4 regions of the Kitasatospora sp. NPDC004723 genome follow, and region 4 is predicted to be linked to each of the others. Evidence: riboswitches for the same ligand, from Rfam matches in the RefSeq annotation. Region 4 holds a riboswitch; each other region holds the start of a gene.
What was found. Region 4 has a riboswitch for cyclic di-AMP ahead of ABZW10_RS08640 (NlpC/P60 family protein). Riboswitches for the same ligand answer to the same signal wherever they lie in the genome.
Positions count from the first base shown of each region.

Region 1: it holds a riboswitch for cyclic di-AMP, as region 4 does, so the genes downstream of both, ABZW10_RS37220 (transglycosylase family protein) here and ABZW10_RS08640 (NlpC/P60 family protein) in region 4, are expected to answer to the same signal.
Region 2: it holds a riboswitch for cyclic di-AMP, as region 4 does, so the genes downstream of both, ABZW10_RS23215 (LysM peptidoglycan-binding domain-containing M23 family metallopeptidase) here and ABZW10_RS08640 (NlpC/P60 family protein) in region 4, are expected to answer to the same signal.
Region 3: it holds a riboswitch for cyclic di-AMP, as region 4 does, so the genes downstream of both, ABZW10_RS34595 (transglycosylase family protein) here and ABZW10_RS08640 (NlpC/P60 family protein) in region 4, are expected to answer to the same signal.

Region 1 is NZ_JBEXJT010000073.1:7,518-12,317, forward strand. It holds gene eno (phosphopyruvate hydratase) at 1-1,150, opposite strand, end outside; gene ABZW10_RS37220 (transglycosylase family protein) at 1,396-2,328, opposite strand; cyclic di-AMP (ydaO/yuaA leader) riboswitch at 2,334-2,477, opposite strand; gene ABZW10_RS37225 (cytochrome P450) at 2,714-4,000, opposite strand; gene ABZW10_RS37230 (SDR family NAD(P)-dependent oxidoreductase) at 4,209-4,634, shown strand; gene ABZW10_RS37235 (MazG family protein) at 4,689-4,800, opposite strand, start outside.
Region 2 is NZ_JBEXJT010000025.1:77,822-82,621, reverse strand. It holds gene purB (adenylosuccinate lyase) at 1-650, shown strand, start outside; gene ABZW10_RS23220 (MFS transporter) at 670-2,298, opposite strand; cyclic di-AMP (ydaO/yuaA leader) riboswitch at 2,527-2,693, shown strand; gene ABZW10_RS23215 (LysM peptidoglycan-binding domain-containing M23 family metallopeptidase) at 2,697-3,716, shown strand; gene ABZW10_RS23210 (APC family permease) at 4,093-4,800, shown strand, end outside.
Region 3 is NZ_JBEXJT010000058.1:40,843-45,642, reverse strand. It holds gene ABZW10_RS34600 (hypothetical protein) at 1-1,882, opposite strand, end outside; cyclic di-AMP (ydaO/yuaA leader) riboswitch at 2,188-2,314, shown strand; gene ABZW10_RS34595 (transglycosylase family protein) at 2,301-3,494, shown strand; gene ABZW10_RS34590 (hypothetical protein) at 3,686-3,886, shown strand; gene ABZW10_RS34585 (LacI family DNA-binding transcriptional regulator) at 3,964-4,800, opposite strand, start outside.
Region 4 is NZ_JBEXJT010000005.1:144,405-149,204, reverse strand. It holds gene ABZW10_RS08650 (NYN domain-containing protein) at 1-914, shown strand, start outside; gene ABZW10_RS08645 (NlpC/P60 family protein) at 1,125-2,168, shown strand; cyclic di-AMP (ydaO/yuaA leader) riboswitch at 2,514-2,670, shown strand; gene ABZW10_RS08640 (NlpC/P60 family protein) at 2,681-3,883, shown strand; gene ABZW10_RS08635 (NlpC/P60 family protein) at 4,132-4,800, shown strand, end outside.

The DNA.
Region 1 (4,800 bases), on a different contig from region 4:
GGCCGCAGTTGGTGGCGACGGCCAGGTCGGCGATGGTGACGTCCTCGGTCTCGCCGGAGCGGTGCGACATCATGCAGCGGTAGCCGTTGCGCTGGGCCAGCTCGACGGCGTCCAGGGTCTCGGTCAGCGAGCCGATCTGGTTGACCTTCACCAGCAGCGCGTTGGCGGTGCCGGTCTCGATGCCGCGGGCCAGACGGGCCGGGTTGGTGACGAACAGGTCGTCGCCGACCAGCTGGACCTTGTCGCCCAGCTTCTCGGTCATGGCCTTCCAGCCGTCCCAGTCCGACTCGTCCAGCGGGTCCTCAATGGAGACCAGCGGGTAGGCGGCGACCAGGCCGGCGTAGTACTCGATGAGCTCGGCGGAGGAGAGCCCCTTGCCCTCGAACTGGTAGGCGCCGTCCTCGTAGAACTCGGAGGAGGCGACGTCCAGGGCCAGCGCGACGTCCTTGCCCGGCACGTAGCCGGCCTTCTGGATGGCCTCGACGATGAGGTCCAGGGCCTCGCGGTTGGAGTCCAGGTTCGGGGCGAAGCCGCCCTCGTCGCCCAGGCCGGTCGACAGACCGCGCTCCTTCAGCACGCCCTTGAGGGTGTGGTAGACCTCGACGCCCCAGCGGACGGCCTCGGAGAAGGACTCCGCGCCGATCGGGGCGATCATGAACTCCTGGATGTCGACGTTGGAGTCCGCGTGCGAGCCGCCGTTGAGGATGTTCATCATCGGGACCGGCAGGACGTGCGCGTTCGGGCCGCCCAGGTAGCGGAACAGCGGCAGGTCGCTGGCCTCGGAGGCGGCGTGCGCGACGGCCAGCGAGACGCCCAGGATGGCGTTGGCGCCGAGCGAGGACTTGTCCGGGGTGGCGTCCAGGTCGAGCATGGCCTGGTCGATCAGGCGCTGCTCGGTGGCGTCGTAGCCGACCAGCTCGGGGCCGATCTGCTCGATGACGGCCAGGACGGCCTTCTCCACGCCCTTGCCGAAGTAGCGGTTCTTGTCACCGTCGCGGAGCTCCAGCGCCTCGAAGGCACCGGTGGAAGCACCCGACGGGACGGCGGCACGGCCGGTGCTGCCGTCGTCGAGGCCGACCTCGACCTCGACCGTGGGGTTGCCGCGCGAGTCGAGAATCTCACGAGCGACGACGACATCGATGGACGGCACGAGGCATCTCCTAGCGGAAGCAGGTTCGGCTGACGGTGGGGTGCAGTCGGCCGGACGATTGCGGAGTCGTTACGACCAGAGCCTAACCGCACGGGCTGTCCGGGCCACGTCGACCTCGGTTCCGTCTCAGCGTGTGGCCGTGCTACCCACCGGTAGTTCACCTGGTTGCCCGACCTGCGGGGCCCGGATGCGGACGAAGGGGACCGATCGGCCCCCTCCGTCCGTCCGCGGGATCGGACCGGCCGTCAGCCGAGGGTCAGGACCTGGCCCGGGACGATCAGGTTCGGGTCGCCGCCGACGGTGCCGCGGTTGCCGTCGTACAGCGCCTGCCAGCCGCCGGAGACGCCCTGGGTGGTGGCGATCCCGGCGAGCGTGTCGCCGGACCGGACGGTGTAGCCCTGGCCGGCCGACTGCTGCTGCTGCGCGGCGGGGGCGCTCTGGACGGGCTGGGCGGCCGGCTGGCCGGCGTACTGCTGGTAGACGCTCTGGTGGCTGGTCCAGTACCAGGCGCCGTTGTTCTGGTACCAGTACACCTTGGCGTCGGCGTCCCAGCCGGCCTTGCCGGAGAAGGCCGGCGCCTGCGGGGCCTGCTGCTGGGTCTGCTGCGGGGCCTGCTGGGTCTGCTGGGCGCTCTGCGGCGCGTACTGGCGGGCCTGCGGCTTGGCGGCCTGCTGCTGCGGCTGGGCCTGCGGCGTGGCGGCCGGCTTCGGGGCGGCGGGCTTCGGGGTCTGCTGCTGGGCCTGCGGCTTCGGGGCGGCCGGCTTGGCGTCCGTCGAGGTGTCGACCGCCGCCGGGGCGCCGCCCTTGGTCAGGCCCGCCTTCTGGGAGCAGACCGGCCAGGCGCCCGGGCCCTGCGAGGCGAGGACCTTCTCGGCGACCGAGATCTGCTGCCCCTTCGAGGCCTGGTTGGCCTGCGGCGCGTAGGCGGTGCCGCCGTACGCCTTCCAGGTGCTGGAGGTGAACTGGAGGCCGCCGTAGAAGCCGTTGCCGGTGTTGATGCTCCAGTTGCCGCCGCTCTCGCACTGGGCGACCGCGTCCCAGGTGGAGGCCGGGGCGGCGGAGGCGCCGGTGGCGCTCAGGATGGGCATCGCCAGCCCGACGCCGGCGACACCGGCGACGGCGATGGCCTTCTCGGCCTGGGTACGGCGACGGTGACGACCGGTTCCAACGAACAGCATGAAGAGGTCCCTCTCCGCACGCCTGCGAGGTGAGCTGTCGGGTTCGGACCGGGAGGTGGCCCGGCCGCGCGGAGGCGGCTTCACCCCTAGCCGTGGGAGACGGCGCAAAACCTGGGTCCCCCGCCCCTGCCCAGGGTTCTGATCGGTTTCCCGTGGTGCGGCGGGCAGGACTCGGCGTTCCGCGCACGGGGCTCGCAGCTGCGAACTCCACGGAGAGTAGACAGATCTTCAGAGCAATCACAAGCTCATATCGCAGATATCACATCAACATCACGTCATGTGATTGATTGCCTACCAACCGAGGCGGTATGTCCGGATTGAGGATGGTTCAGACCCCCTGAAAGTGGGCAACGGAGAGTCCCCATCAGCCGGTTGTGCCGGTTCGTCAGCTCCCCGAACCGGCCTCCGGAACCGCTCCGAGCTGCGCTTTCTCCGGCGTGAATTCCACCGGAAGCTCACGGAGTCCACGCATGATCAGACCGCCGCGCCAGCGCAGGTCGTCGGGGTCGGCGGCCAGCCGCAGGTCCGGCAGCCGGGTCAGCAGGGTGGCCAGCGCGGCCCGCCCCTCCAGCCGCGCCAGCGGCGCGCCGATGCAGTAGTGGATGCCGTGCCCGAAACCCAGGTGCGGGTTGTCCGCGCGGGCCAGGTCCAGGGTGTTCTCGTGGGCGAACCGCGCCGGGTCCCGGTCCGCCGCCGCGAGCACCACCAGCACCGGGTCGCCGACCGGGATCGCCACCCCGCCGATGGTCAGCGGACTGGTCGCGAACCGCCAGGTGGCCAGCTCCACCGGCCCGTCGTAGCGCAGGAGTTCCTCGATCCCGGTCTCCAGCAGCGCGCTCTCGCCACGCCCGACGGACTCCTGGAGCAGGGCCCGCTGGCCCGGGTTGCGCAGCAGCGCGTACACGCCGTTGCCGATCAGGTTGACCGTCGTCTCGAAACCGGCGAACAGGAGGATGAAGGCCATCGCCGCCGCCTCGTTCTCGGTCAGGTGCTCGCCGTGGTCGCTGGCCCGGATCAGCCCCGAGATCAGGTCGTCGCCGAGGTCGGCCCGCTTGCGGTGGATCAGCTCGGCCAGGTACGCCCGCATCCGCTTCACCGCGCGCCCCACCCCGCCGCGCCGGCCGCCGCCGTGACGGATCATCATCCCGGCCCAGTCCCGGAAGTCGTCCTGGTCCTCGGCCGGCACCCCGAGCAGGTCGCAGATCGCGTAGATGGGGAGCGGGAAGGCGAACTCGTGGATGAGGTCGGCCGAGCCGCGCGCCGCGAAGCCGTCGATCAGCCGGTCGGTCAGCTGCTGCACCCGCGGCTCGAAGGCCGCCACCCGGCGCGGCGTGAACGCCTTGGACACCAGCCGGCGCAGCCGGGTGTGGTCCGGCGGGTCGATGTTCAGCAGGTGCGTCATCAGATCGGCCTGGCGCTCGCCCGGGATGCCGACCCGGCCGGTGCGGTGGGCCTGCTCGCTGTGGTGCACCGGGTTCTTGGAGAGCCGGCTGTCCGCGAGCGCCTGCCGGGCGTCCGCGTACCGCGTGACCAGCCACGCCTCGACCCCGCTCGGCAGGGTGGTCCGGTGCACCGGCTCGTGCTCGCGCAGCCACGCGTACGCGGGGTACGGATCGGCGGCGAACTCCCAGGTGAACAGGGGCGGACGGGCGGAGGCGGGCTGAGCTGGCATGGGTCGACGGTATCCCGGGCGTGTCCCGGTGACCGCACGGCGTGCACACGGGCTCTCGGGGCACCGGGCGAAGCCCTTCCGCGTGGCAGGCGTGAGCCTGGTCACCTGAGGGGTAATTCCTGTTGCGGAGGGTCAGGACCTGCCTACGATCCTCCGCAAGATGTCCGTGGGCGACGGTGCGGAGCCGCCCACAGGGAGGAGCAAGGCCATGCGGGTCACCGGTTCGGTCGTCGTGATCACCGTCCTCGCCGGCGGGTCGGGGGCGGACCTCGCCCGCCGCTTCACCGCGGCGGGCGCCGCCGGCGTGCTGATCGCCGACCAGCAGGCCGGGGTCGCCGAGGACCTCGCCACCGAGCTCGACCGGCCGGGCTGCCCGGTCGTCGGCGTCTGCGGCGACGTCCGCCGCCCCAGTGACGTCGCCGCGCTGGTCGACACCGCCGAGAAGCACCTGGGCCCGATCGACCTGTTCTGCGTGGCCGGGCCGGACGGCGAGCGGATCGTCTCCCTCTCCGACCTGCCCGACCACCTCGACCTGGAGCGGCTCGCCGAACTCGTCGCCCTGGTCGGCGAGGCGATCGGCGAGGTCGTCGTCCCGGCGCAGCGCCGTCCGGTGGAGGACGTCGCCGCCGTCTGAGGCGCCGCCGTCCGGGTGGGGCCGTTCGGGGTGGGGCGCCCGGGGGCGTGACCGCTACTCCTCCGGCTTCAGGCCCTCGGCGGCGCGCACCGCGTCCCGGTAGCCGCGGGCCGCGGCCCGCAGGGCGGCGTCGACGTCGACCCCGGCGTCGTGCGCGCGCTGCGCC
Region 2 (4,800 bases), on a different contig from region 4:
TCCGCCTGATGGCCGGCCACGAGCTGGTGACCGAGGGCTTCAAGGAGGGCCAGGTCGGCTCCTCGGCGATGCCGCACAAGATGAACACCCGCTCCTGCGAGCGCGTCAACGGCCTGGCCGTGATCCTGCGCGGCTACGCGTCGATGACCGGCGAGCTGGCCGGCGACCAGTGGAACGAGGGCGACGTCTCCTGCTCGGTGGTCCGCCGGGTCGCGCTGCCGGACGCCTTCTTCGCCTTCGACGGCCTGCTGGAGACCTTCCTGACCGTCCTCGACGAGTTCGGCGCCTTCCCGGCCGTGGTCGAGGCCGAGCTGGACCGCTACCTGCCGTTCCTGGCCACCACCAAGGTGCTGATGGGTGCGGTGCGCGCGGGCGTCGGCCGGGAGACCGGGCACGAGGTCATCAAGGAGCACGCCGTCGCCTCGGCGCTCGCGATGCGGGCCGGCGCCCGGGAGAACGAGCTGCTGGACCGGCTGGCGAACGACGAGCGGATCCCGCTGGACCGGGCCGCGCTGGACGCGCTGCTGGCCGACCGGCTGTCCTTCACCGGTGCGGCCGGCGCGCAGGTCGCCGAGGTCGTCCGCCGGATCGAGGCCGTCGCGGCCGCGTACCCGGAGGCCGCCAAGTACGCGCCGGGCGACATCCTCTGACGGATCGTCGGTTCTCTTCTCAGGGCCCCGTCGCCGAGGAGGCGGCGGGGCCCTCGCCGTGCTCGGCCGGGACGGCGGCGGGGTGCCCGGGGTCGAGCGGCGGGCCGTTGGTGGGGCAGGTGTAGCGGCAGTCCGGTTCGGCCACCGGGCGCTCGTCCGCCGGGGCCAGCACATTGCCGTGGACGGCGACCAGCGCGGTCAGCCCGCCGGCCACCAGGAGCCCGGCACAGATCAGCATCGCGGTGCGGAAGGCGGAGTCGACCGCGTGCGGCACCCGGTAGGCGTCCCCGCTGAGGCCGGCCAGCGCGGGCAGCGCGGCGACCGCCAGCAGGCCGGCCGCCCGGGCGGCGGCGTTGTTGACGCCGCTGGCGATGCCCGCGTGCCGCACGTCCACCGCCGCCAGCACGGTGGCGGTCAGCGGTGCGACCAGCAGCACCATGCCGAAGCCCATCACCGAGACGGCGGGCAGCACGTCCGTCCAGTACGAGGCGCCGGGGCCGATCCGCAGCATCAGCAGCACGCCCACCGCGCAGAGCATCGGGCCGACGGTGAGCGGCAGCCGGGGGCCGATCCGTTTGCCCAGCCGGCCGGCCCGGGCGGACAGCACCAGCATGATGACGGTGATCGGCACCAGGGCCAGCCCGGAGACCAGCGGGGAGAAGCCGGAGACGATCTGCAGCTGCACCACCAGCAGGAAGAAGACGCCGCTGAACGCCGCGTAGACGGCGAGGGTGACCAGGTTCACGGCGGTGAACAGCCGCGAGGAGAACAGGCCGAGCGGTAGCATCGGCTCCGGGGTGCGGCGCTCGACGGCGATGAAGGCGGATCCGAGCAGCAGTCCCGCCGCCCCGGTGACCCAGACCACGGGGGACAGCCCCTTCCCGGCGGCGGTCAGCGCATAGGTGACGGCGCCCAGCGCCAGGGCGGCCAGTGCCGCGCCGAGTACGTCGAAGCGGCCGGTCGCGGACTCGTCCCGGCTCTCCGGCACGTGCCGGGCGGACACCGCCACCACCAGCGCCGCCAGCGGCAGGTTCAGCAGGAAGATCCACCGCCAGCCGGGACCGTCCACCAGCCAGCCGCCGAGCAGCGGGCCGACCGCCGCCGACACCCCGCCGAACCCCGACCAGAGGCCGACGGCCGCCGAGCGGTCGTCCGGGTGGAAGACCGCCTGGAGCATCGCCAGCGAGCCGGGGGTGAGCAGTGCGCCGCCGATTCCCTGCACGGCGCGCGCGATGATCAGCACCTGGATGTTCGGCGCGGCGGCGCAGGCCGCGGAGGCGGCGGCGAACCAGACCACGCCGAGCAGGAAGATCCGGCGCCGTCCGTAGCGGTCGCCCAGCGCGCCGCCGAGCAGGATCAGGCCCGCCAGGGTGAGCAGATAGGCGTTGAGCGTCCATTGCAGGGCGTCGAGTTGGGCGCCGAGATCGGCGCCGATCCGGGGCAGCGCGACGTTCACGACGGTCCCGTCGAGCATCGCCATGCTGGAGCCGAGCACCGTTGCCAGAAGTACCCAGCGACCCTGCGCGGTGCCCAACCGCAGGGTGCCGGCCTCGGAGGTGGCCACGGCCCATGGTGCGTCCCGTGGGGCCCACGTGACAAGGGTCACCGGGGGTGTGTCGGGTGGTGGCCTCTCCGTAAGTGATCGCATACGTACTGGTTTTCATATGGGCGCAGGGTTGCGGATCACGTGCGCACCGTCAATGGATTGTGTGCGTACTGTGCATGCATTCCGAGCGGAGCGTCACGGCAATGCGGACTTTGGTCCCGGGTCGCGTAGATCGACATTGCTTCACCCGAACGGATGAGTTTTAGTTCAGCGACCGCCCGGCGTCAGCCCGGGTGGCCACCGGGTGGAACGCCTAGTCCTGCCGCTGCCCGGTGGTACGCAACGAACTCTGTACGGCAGGAGCGGGGGACCCACAGGTAAGTCGCCGGACCGGTATTTCCCGCGGTCCGGCTTGGGGTGAAGCCGCCTTTATCGGCGGCCGGGCAACTCCAGCCCGAACCCGACAGCTCACCTCGCAGGCGTCGGAGAGGACCTTTCGCATGCCCGCACAGGCTCGTCGTATCGCCCTGCCCCGCGCCGCTCGCATCGGCATCGCCACCGCCGTCACCGGTGCCGCCTTCGCCCTCCCGCTGGTGACCACCGTCACCGCCCAGGCCCACGAGGTGCCGGCCGCGAAGCCCGCCGCTCCGGCCGCCCAGGCCGCCCCGGCCGCTGCTCCGGCTGCTCAGGCCGCCCCGGCCGCTGCTCCGGCTGCTCAGAGCGCCCCGGCCGCCCCGGTCGAGGAGAGCTACAAGGTCGTCGGCGGGGACACCCTGTCGAAGATCGCCGCCGCGAAGCACGTCGACGGTGGCTGGCAGGCGCTGTACGAGCACAACCGCTCGGTCGTCGGCGCCAACCCGAACCTCATCTTCCCGGGCCAGAAGCTCGCGCTCGGCAGCAAGGCGGCTCCGGCCGCCAAGCCGGCCGCGCCCGCCGCCCCGGCCACCAAGTCGGCCGCTCCGGCCGCGAAGCACACCGCTCCGGCTGCCAAGCCCGCTGCTCCGGCCGCCAAGCCCGCCGCCCCGGCCACCACGCCGGCCGTCCCGGTCGGCAAGCCCGCCGTCCAGCCGCTCACCGCCCCGGTGGTCACGACCCCGGTCGTCGCCGCCACCTCCGGCTACACCACCCCGGTGGCCAACCCGAAGCTCGGCACCGCCTACGGCGTGGCCGGCTCGATGTGGTCCTCCGGCCACCACACCGGCGCCGACTTCATCGCCTCCACCGGCACCCCGCTGCGCGCCGTCGCCAACGGCACCGTGGTGAAGGCCGGCAACGGCGGCGCCTACGGCAACGAGGTCGAGATCAAGCTCGCCGACGGCAAGTACGCCCAGTACGCGCACCTGTCCTCGATCGGCGTGAAGATCGGTCAGACCGTCACCGTCGGCCAGCAGATCGGCCTCTCCGGCGCCACCGGCAACGTGACCGGCCCGCACCTGCACTTCGAGATCCGCACCGGCTCGGAGTACGGCTCGGACATCAACCCGATCGCCTACCTGCGGGCGCACGGCGTCGCGATCTGACCCTCGGGTCGGATCACACCCACCACCGCTGGGTGCGGGGCGAAACGACTCTCCCGGAACGGTCATGTCGGGTGACCGCTCGACCGGGTGATCGCCGCACCTCAAGCGGACCGACGGGCGCGGGACACGCCCGTCCGGCCGGCCCGGCTCGCGAGACCTCTCTCGCGAGCCGGGCCGGCCGCCTTCGTACGCGGTCGCGGCCGGGCCGGTTCCGCTCGAACGCGGCAGCCGGTGGTCGAACAGGTCGTCAACCCGGTGGTGGTGACGCCGGGTCGGCTTGTTTTGCGGGTCGGTGCGCCGCGCCCCGATGCTGTCGGGTTGGCACCGCCCGACCGGTCCGGCGGGCGGCACGGGCACGGCGGGTGAAGGGGGCCGGATGGCCATCCAGCGCGGGGACGCGGTCGGGAACACGGTCGGGGACGCGGGGGTGGAGCGGCTGAAGGCCGACTCGGTCGGCCTGGCGGGCGTGGTGTTCATGGCGGTCGCCACGGCCGCGCCGATCACCGCGATGACCGGCAACCTCCCGATCGTCGTCGGCCAGGGCAACGGCGCCGGCGCGCCCGCCGCGTACGTCTTCGCGACCCTGGTGCTCACCGTCTTCTCGGTCGGCTACGTGGCGATGGCCCGCCACATCACCGCGGCCGGGGCGTTCTACGGCTACATCTCGCACGGGCTCGGCCGGGTCCTCGGGATGGCCTCGGGGCTGCTGGCGGTGCTCGCGTACATCGTCTTCGAGGCGGCGGTGATCGGCTTCTTCGCGTACGCGCTGCGCGGGCTGGTCGCGGCGCAGCTGGGGGTGGAACTGCCCTGGGGCTGGTACGCGGCGGCGGGACTGCTGGTGATCGCGGTGATGGCCTGGTTCGACCTGCACCTGACCGCCCGGGTGCTCGGGGTGGCGCTGGTGCTGGAGATCGCCGTGCTGGGCGCCGTCGCGCTGGCGGTGCTGTTCACCGGCGGCGGACCGGACGGGATCGTCGGGGAGGCGCTCGATCCGCTGAACGCCTTCCGCGGTGTGGACGGCACGGGGACCGGGGGTGCCGGGCTGGGACTGTTCTTCGCGTTCTGCTCGTGGGTCGGCTTCGAG
Region 3 (4,800 bases), on a different contig from region 4:
CGCCGGCGAGTTCGTGCCGGGTGGTGGAGACCGCGAAGTCGCTGTGCCCGGCGGCGTCGATCAGCAGCCCGTCGAAGACGGTGCCCTTGTCCCGGCCGAGCGCGTGCAGGGCCACTCCCCCGGCCGCGTTGCCGTAGAGCACGCTCGCGGTGTAGTCGAAGTCGTTGAGGTAGGCGCCGTGCTCGATGCCCCAGCCGCCGTTGTGGTAGGCGGCGAACTCGGTGACCACATGGTGCTGCTTGGCGTTGAGCCAGACGAAGATGCCGTCCTGCAGGTTGTTGTGGGCCAGGCAGCGCTGGAAGGTCCAGACGCCCTCGCTGTTCTCCGGCCACTCGAAGCCGGAGGCGCCGTTGGCCCCCCGCACACCGACCGCCACGCAGTCCAGCGCCTTGCCGCCGGTGCCGGCGCCGAGGTTGAAGCCGGTCAGCCGGTAGGCGCGGGGGTTGGGTTCGAGCAGGGTGCGGGAGGCCACGCAGGACTCGTAGACGATGTCGTCGGAGGGCTGCTGGGGGGTGCGGGTGTCCAGCGGCCCGTCCCACCAGTAGGCGTCCTCCCAGGTCTCGTGGCTGATGCAGCCGCGGAAGGTGATGCCGTGACTGGCGTGCGGGACGTACGCGTGGCTGCCGGCGTCGCGGACCACCACGCCCTCGACGACGGTGCCGCGGGCGGCGTCGCCGAGCCGGTGGAAGTGCAGGCCGTAGCGGCCGAGCACCGGCGCGGTGACCGGGGCGGTGCCGTCCGGGCCCTTCCAGGTCTCCTTGGTGCCGGCGCGCGGGCCGACCCAGCGCAGCGCGGTGTGCCGGACGTCGGCGCGGCGGGAGCTGGTGAGGTGGACGTGGCTGCGGCCCTTCGCGGTGCCCTCGACCCGGACGCTGCGGGTCAGGTTGAGCACCTCGGCGCCGACGGTGACGCCCCCTCCGGCGGCGACCTTCGGGTGGGGGTGCTCGAGCGGGGTGTCCAGGGTGACGGTGGTTCCGCTGACGGACCGGATGGTGACGAGGTCGTAGCGGTCGGCGAAGTCCTCCTGGTCGGGCGGGCCGGTCGGGGTGACGGCGAGTTCGTCGCCGGGCAGCCAGCCGGCGGGCGGGGCGGCCAGGGCGAGGGCGGTGTCGCCGGCCCTGAGCTCGCCCTCGGCGCGGACCCAGGCGGTCTTGGCGGCGCCGTCCAGTCGCAGGTAGCCGGCGCCGGTGACCCAGAGGCCGACGTCGGTGTCGACCACCTTCATGCCGTCGCCCTGGAAGCGCTTCTCGTCGACGCCGGGGAAGCGCAGGGTGTGGACGTGGGCGCCGTCGGGGGCGAGGGCGAGGGCGCCGCGGACCTCGACGTTGCCGGTGGCGGCGAGGGTGAGGGTGCGGTCGGCGGCGAAGGTGAGCGCGCCGCCGGGCTCGACCAGCAGGGAGCCGACCTCGGCGTCGGTGTCGAGCAGCACCCGGTCGGTGATCCGTACGGCGCTGCGCGGGCCGGGCGGGTTGCCGCCCCAGCCGGCCCGGTCGGACCAGCGGCGTCCGCCCTGGTCCACGGTGGGCGCGGGGGCGGGCTGTTCGGGGGCTCCGCTGCCCGGCGGGCCGGTGCCGTCCGGCGGGGCGCCGCCATGGCCGCCGTCGGGGCCCATCGGTCCGGCGGCCTCGGTCGGGGTCGTCCCGATGACGGCGGCCGGGGTGACGAGCCGGGTCTCGCCGGTCAGCGAGCGGCGCAGGACCTCCTCCCCGCTGATCGCCGCGAAGGCGGTGCCGACGGCGAGCCAGCGCAGTAACGCCCGGCGGGTCAGGTGAGTTCGGGATGGTTCGGGTGGGATGTCCGCTCTGCGGTGCTTTGCCCGGCGATGCGCTCCAGCCGGCCGAACGGCCGAACGGGAGGCATCCGGCTCCTCGTCGATGCCCATCGGTGCGTAGCCCTCTCCCCGGACGGCTGCGGCGTGCCGGCGTGCCGCCGACGCTCTGAAGCATAGGCAGTTGCACGGGCCACGACCGGCATTGCGGGAAATCGGTCATTTCTGATCATGAAGGACAGCCATTCGGCCGGGCCTTCGTAAACCGTGATGAGCGTCACACATGTTTGCGGTTTGAACGCGCCTCTGCTTAACGTGCTCCCCGTTCGTGGCCACACGGACCCAGTTCGTCCGCGACGCCGAGTCCTGCCGTCGGGCGCACTGGCAGCGCAATGCACCACGGCAGGAGCGGGGGAACCACAGGTAGTTCGCCCAGGACCGGTCCACGGACCGGCCCGGGGCTAGGGGTGAAGCCGCGTCCACAGCGCGGCCGGGCAACTCCAGCCCGAATCCGACAGCTCACCTCGCAGGCGTGGGAGAGGACCGCGTCTTCATGCTGCCCACCAACGGCACCCGACTGTCCGGCCGTACCCGTCGCGCGATCGCCACCCTCGGCGTCGCGGGCATCGGCCTCACCATCCCCTGCCTGACCGCCGGCACCGCCTCGGCCGCCTCCGTCGCCACCTGGGACAAGGTCGCCCGGTGCGAGAGCGGCGGCAACTGGAGCATCAACACCGGCAACGGCTTCTACGGCGGCCTCCAGTTCACCAACTCCACCTGGGCCTCGTTCGGCGGCACCGGCTACGCCGCGCGCGCCGACCTGGCCACCAAGGACCAGCAGATCGCGATCGCCGAGAAGGTCCTGGCCGTGCAGGGCCCCGGCGCCTGGCCGGTCTGCTCGGTCCAGGCCGGTCTGACCAAGGGCGGCGCCCCGGCCGCGGTGGACACCTCCTCCGCCGCCGCCACCAAGCCGGCCGCCCAGACCCCGGCCCCGGCCGCCAAGCCGGCCGAGAAGCCCGCCACGGCCCCGCAGAACCGGCAGTGGCGTCAGCAGGCCGGTCAGCAGGCCGCCGAGGACTACACCGTGGTCGCCGGCGACTGGCTGTCCACCATCGCCGACCGGCACCAGGTCCAGGGCGGCTGGCAGCGGCTGTACGAGCTCAACCGCGCCACCCTGACCGACGGCCCGCACGCCATCTACCCGGGCCAGCACCTGACCCTCGGCGAGCGCGCCACCGGCCAGGGCTTCGACTGGTTCAACCGCGACCAGGGCGGCACCCAGGGCCAGGCCCCGACCCCGGCCACCCCGCCCGCGACCGAGCCCACCGCGCAGGCCGAGACCCCGGCCCCCGCCCCGACCGCCACCGGCAGCATGGCCGCCGCCGTCGCCTTCGCCCAGTCGAAGGTCGGCCAGGCCTACGTCTACGGCGGCACCGGCAACGGCGGCTGGGACTGCTCCGGCCTCACCCAGGCCGCGCTGCGCGCCGCGGGCATCTCCGTCCCGCGCGTCGCCGCCGACCAGGCCGCCGCGTCCACCCACGTCTCGCTGGACGCCCTCAAGCCGGGCGACCTGCTGTTCTGGTCCAACAACGGCAAGGACTCCGGCGTCTACCACGTCGCGCTCTACATCGGCGACGGCAGGTACGTCGAGGCCGCCAACCCGAGCTCGGGCGTGCGCGTCCAGACCGTCGCCAACTGGGCCCCGGACTTCGCCGGCCGGGTCTGATCCCGCGACACCGTCACACCTGCCACACCTGCCACACCGTCACACCGACGCCCCCGGGGAGAGTCCTGCCGCTCCTCCCCGGGGGCTTCGGCCTGCCCGGACGTGCCGCGGCGGGTCCGGGCGCCGCACGGCCGTGGCCGAACGGGGCCGCAGCGGGCATGCTGCTGCCCTGCCCCCGAGAAGGAGTCACCATGGCCCAGGTCACCGTCTCGCTCGACGCCGATCTCGCGATCGACGTGATGATGCTGTCCGGCACCAGCAGCCCGCAGGACGCCGTCGAACTGATCCTCCGTGACTACCTGGAGCGGGGCCGGCGCACCGAGGCCCGCACCGGCGACGCCGCCGACGGCCACCGGGTGTCCCAGGAGCGCCCCCACGCCCAGGAGGGCTGAGCCCGGGAACGCCCGAGGACCCGGGCACACCGAAGGGGCCCGGGAGCAGCTCGCTCCCGGGCCCCTCCCGGCTCCGCTCAGCGCGCGCGGGCGCCGGTCGACCCGCGCATCACCAGCTCCGGCTGGAACATGAACTCCCCGCGCTGCGCGGCGTTCCCGCCGACCTCCTCCAGCAGCGCGTCCACCGCCGCGGTGGCCATCGCCTCCACCGGCTGGCGCACGGTGGTCAGCGGCGGCTCAGTGAAGGCGATCAGCGGCGAGTCGTCGAAGCCGACCACCGACACGTCCTGAGGCACCGACAGACCCCGCTGCCGGACCGCCCGGATCGCGCCGAGCGCCATCATGTCGCTGCCGCAGACGATCGCCGTGCAGCCCTTGTCGAGCAGCGCCCCGGCCGCCGCGTGCCCGCCCTCCACGCTGAACAGCGTGTGGTGGACGAGCCCCTGGGCCTCCTGCGCGGTGTACCCCAGCACCTCGCGCATGGCCGCGGTGAAGCCCTCGATCTTGCGCAGCACCGGCACGTACCGCTGCTGGCCGACCGCCAGACCGATCCGCTCGTGGCCGAGTTCGGCCAGGTGCTGGACGGCCATCCACATCGCGGCCCGGTCGTCGGGCGAGATGAACGGCGCGTCGATCCGCTCGCTGTAGCCGTTGATCAGCACGAACGGCACCCCGCGTCCGGCCAGCCGGGCGTACCGGTCGTGGTCGGCGGTGGAGTCGGCGTGCAGACCGGAGACGAAGACGATGCCCGCCACGCCCCGGTCGACCAGCATCTCGACCAGTTCGTCCTCGGTCGAGCCGCCCGGCGTCTGGGTGCAGAGCACCGGCGTGAAGCCGTGCCGGCTGAGCACCTGCTCGATCACCTGGGCCAGCGCCGGGAAGATCGGGTTGCTCAGCTCCGGGGTGATCAGCCC
Region 4 (4,800 bases):
CGGCCCGGCTGGTGGAGAAGCTGCAGGCCGAGCTGGCCGAGGTGCGCTCGGCGGCGCGCGCCGACCTGGACCGCCAGCGGGCCGAGTCGGAGGACGTCCGCCGGGAGGCGGATTCGCTGCGCCGCAGGCTGCGGTCGCTGGAGAGCGACACCCGGAGGGCGCAGGCGGAGACCCGTAAGGTGGCCGCCGAGCTGGAGGCGGTCAGGGCGCAGGCGGCGGCCGAGCGGAACACGGCGGAGAGCGAGGCGCGCCGGCTGCGGCACCGGGTCACGGAGCTGGAGAACGCCGCCGAGCAGGGGCGCCGGTCGGCCCGTGAGGGGCGCGGCGTCGAGGACATGCGGCTGCGGCTGCTGCTGGACACCGTGCTGCAGTCGGCGCAGGGGCTCCAGCGGGAGCTGGCGCTGCCGGTGTCCCAGATCCGCCCGGCGGACCTGGTGGAGGCGGTGGAGCCGGGCTCGGCCTCGCCGCACGACGTGGCGCGGCGCGGCCTGGCCGAGGACGATCCGGCGCTGCTGGACCAGCTGCTGGCGATCCCGCAGGTCCATCTGGTGGTGGACGGCTACAACGTGACCAAGACGGGCTATCCGACGCTGCCGCTGGAGCAGCAGCGGATCCGGCTGCTGGGCGGGCTGGCGATGCTGGCGCAGCGCACCCAGGCGGAGGTCACCTGTGTGTTCGACGGCCAGGACCTGGACGTGCCGGTGATCATGGCGCCGCCGCGCGGGGTGCGGGTGCGGTTCAGCCGGACCGGGGAGACGGCGGACGAGCTGATCCGCCGACTGGTCCGGGCGGAGCCGCAGGGGCGCCCGGTGGTGGTGGTCTCCACCGACCGGGAGGTCGCGGAGGGCGTGCGGAAGGCCGGCGCGCGCCCCGTCGCATCGGTCCTGCTGCTGAACCGGCTGGCCCGGCCGTAACCGCCCCCGGGCGCGAGCAGGCCGGCATGACGGCTGGTCAGCGCCCTGATGGCAATGTTGTGCGAGTTCTGTGAAGTCAGATCGGCGGCGCGGGTTCACGCGATCGGGGGAGTGGCGCGAATCGTGGATCTTCACTAGGGTCTGGCGTCAAACCTATTTTCCGGATTCTCACCCGTTCGGGTGAGGCCATTGGAAGAAGGAGCCGGTCCCTTGGCCTCCCACCGCCGTCCCAAGCAGCCGAGCCGCGCGCGGGTCTCCGTGCTCACCGCTGCCGCTGCGACCGCGGTCGCTCTCTCCGCCCAGGTCGCCGCCCACGCCGCGCCCAGCCCGTCGCCCAAGAAGGACGACGTCAAGGCGCAGATCGACCAGCTGCAGGAGGAGGCCGAGCAGGCCACCGAGCGGTACAACGGCGCCAAGGAGCGCGCCGACCAGCTGCGCAAGCAGGCCGACCAGCTGCAGGACCAGGTGGCCCGCGGCCAGGAGCAGATGACCCAGCTTCAGGCCGGGCTGTCCGAGGTGGCGGGCGAGCAGTACCGCACCGGCGGCATCGACCCGTCCGTCCAGCTGATGCTCTCCTCGGACCCGTCCGGCTACCTGGACAAGGCCTCCAGCGTGCAGCAGGCCAGCTCCAGCCAGGCCGAGGCGCTCAAGGGCCTGCAGGACCAGCAGCGCCGGCTCGACCAGCAGAAGACCGAGGCCGCCGCCGTCCTGGCCTCGCTGGACACCACCACCAAGGACCTGAACCAGTCCAAGGCCGAGGTCAACAAGAAGCTCAAGGAAGCCCAGGACCTGCTGAACTCGCTGAGCGCCGCCGACCGCGCCGCGCTGAAGACGGCGCAGCAGCAGGCCGACCGCGCCTCGCGCGGCAACGAGCGCACCGACCTGGGCAGCCTGCCGCAGGCCAGCGGCATGGCCGGCGCCGCGGTCTCCAACGCGATGGGCAAGCAGGGCTCGCCGTACGTCTGGGGTGCCACCGGCCCGAGCACCTTCGACTGCTCCGGCCTGATGGTCTGGGCGTACGGGAAGGCCGGCGTCTCGCTGCCGCGCACCTCGCAGGCGCAGGGCAACTACGGCTCCCGGGTGCCGTCGCTGGCCGAGGCCCAGCCGGGCGACCTGATCATCTACCGCGACGACCGCAGCCACGTCGGCATGTACATCGGCAACGGCATGGTGGTGCACGCGCCGCACACCGGTGACGTGGTGAAGGTGATGAAGGCCGACGCCATGAAGATCAACACGATCCGCCGGGTCTGACGGACCGGCACGACACGCCCGGGGCGCCCGCCGAGGGCCCCTGTGATCAGCGCCACCTCCGCACGGGGGTGGCGTTGGCGTTTCGCCCACCCGTTCGACCGTCTGACGGAAAATGATCAGCCGGACGTGGATGGTTGGTCACGGTCGGTCATATTCACAAAAGAACTTGGGCATTCTTCCGGCTTTTTTCTGACAAGGATTTGAACGGATCACGGATCTGTTACTAGGGTCGTGACTCGAACCACGCACAGTCGATCACCCAGCCTGGGTGGCGGCGGGGTTCGCCGCCGAGTTCGCGAAGCAGTGGGACGGGGCCTTCGGGTCGCCCGTTCGAGTGAGGACCCAGCAGTCGGGGGGCCCGCTGTGGAGCGGAGCCGGGGAACCACGTTCCTCCGGGGTGAATCGGCGCCAGGCCGGCCGCGCGAGCGGCGGGTGAGGCGTCGTAGGGCACGCTTCCGCCCGAACCCGTCAGCTCACCCGGTAGGCGGATGAGGAAGAAGGAGTCCGCCTTCGTGGCGTCCCATCGTCGTCCCAAGCCCGCCGGCCGCGCCCGTGTCTCGATCCTGACCGGGGTCGCCGCCGCTGCCGTCGCCCTCTCCGCGCAGTCCGGCGCCCACGCCGACCCGGCGCCGACCAAGGACCAGGTCAAGGAGCAGGTCGACCAGCTCAACGAGCAGGCCGAGGTCGCCACCGAGAAGTACAACGGCGCCCAGGCCAAGCAGCAGGAGCTGCAGAAGCAGGTCGCCGAGCTGCAGGACAAGGTGGCCCGTCAGCAGGCCTCGGTGATCGAGGCGCAGGGTGGTCTCTCCGAGATCGCCGGCGAGCAGTACCGCACGGGCGGCATCTCGCAGACCGTCCAGCTGATGCTCTCCGCCAGCCCGGACAACTTCCTCAGCCAGGCCGACGCCCTGAACCAGGCCGGCTCCACCCAGTCCGGCGCGCTGAAGGAGCTCCAGGAGCAGCAGCGCAGGCTCGACCAGGACCGCACCGAGACCCAGGCCAAGCTCGGCGAGCTGGAGGCCACCACCCAGCAGCTGAAGTCCTCCAAGGAGGAGGTCCAGGGCAAGCTGCAGAAGGCCCAGGACCTGCTCAACACGCTCACCGAGCAGGAGCGTCAGGCCATCCGCGCGGCCGAGGAGAAGGCCGCCGCCGAGGCGAAGGCGAAGGCGGACGCCGCCAAGGCCGAGGCCGCCAAGGCCGCCAAGGAGAAGGCCGACGCCGAGCGCGCCTCCCGGGACAACAACCGCAGCAACCTGAGCGCGCCGTCCTCGGGTTCATCGAGCTCCTCCGGCTCGTCGAGCTCCTCGACCGCGTCGGCCCCGGCCGCCGAGGCCGCCAAGCCGGCCGCGCCCGCCGCCAACGGCTCGCGTGCCGCCGCCGCGATCGCCGCCGCCGAGAGCAAGCTCGGCTCGCCGTACGTCTACGGCGCCACCGGCCCCAACTCCTTCGACTGCTCGGGCCTCACCGGCTGGGCGTACGCCCAGGCGGGCGTGTCGCTGCCGCGCACCTCGCAGGCGCAGGCGACCGCCGGTACCCAGATCGGGTCGGACATCTCCAAGGCCCAGCCCGGCGACCTGGTGATCTTCTACGGCGACCGCCACCACGTGGGCATCTACGTGGGCGGCGGCCAGGTCATCCACGCCCCGAAGCCGGGCGCGTCGGTCCGCTACGAGTCGGCCTCCAACATGCCGGTCAACACCATCGTGCGCCTCTGACCCACGGTCGGCAGGCTCCTCGGGCCCGGTCCCCCGCGCGGGGGACCGGGCCCGCGGCTTTCCCCGGCCCGACGGGGCGCTCGGTCCGCGAACCGATCTGACGTCCGATTAGTGTCCGAATATTCGGGTTCGGAGGGGTTTGGAATCGGTTGCCCGGACTCGCTAACGTCTGCCACCGGACGCCCGCTTCGACCGCCGCCCGTCCCGGCGCGGCGGCGGGCCGGGCCCAGGATCGGAGCCGACGTCGCATGGCCGTGCACCGCCGTTCCCCGCTGTCAGGTGCGCACGCGCTCGCCCGGGCGCTGGTGTTCACCGCGGCGGCCACCACCGCGCTCGGCGTGGCGACGGGCGGCTGCGCCCAGGCCGCGCCCGGCTCGCCGGACGGCCCGGCCGACCGCAAGGACGTCAAGGCCCAGGTGGAGCAGCTCTACGACGAGGCCGAGCAGGCCTCGGAGCGCTTCAACGCCGCCCAGGAGGCCCAGCAGAAGCTCCAGTACGAGACCGGGACGCTGCAGCAGCAGATCGCCGTCGCCCAGGACGAGCTCAACCGGCTGCGCGGCGACCTCGCCACCGTGGCCGGCGCCGAGTACCGCGGCGGCGGGATGACCCGTACCGTCCAGCTGATGCTCTCCACCGATCCGGAGGGCTACCTCTCCCGGGCCCGCACCCTCGACCAGGCCGCCGAGCGACAGAACGAGACCCTGCACGAGGTGGTGGGCCGTCAGCGGGTGCTCGACCAGCGCCGGGCCGAGGCCACCGCCAAGCTCGCCGAGCTGGAGCAGACCCGCAAGGCGCTGGCCGAGAGCAAGCAGCAGATCCAGCAGCGGCTCGCCACGGCGCAGCGGCTGCTCAACAGCCTCGGCACCGCCGAGCGCGCCCGGCTCGCCGCGCAGGACGCCCGGGACGCCGAGCAGCGC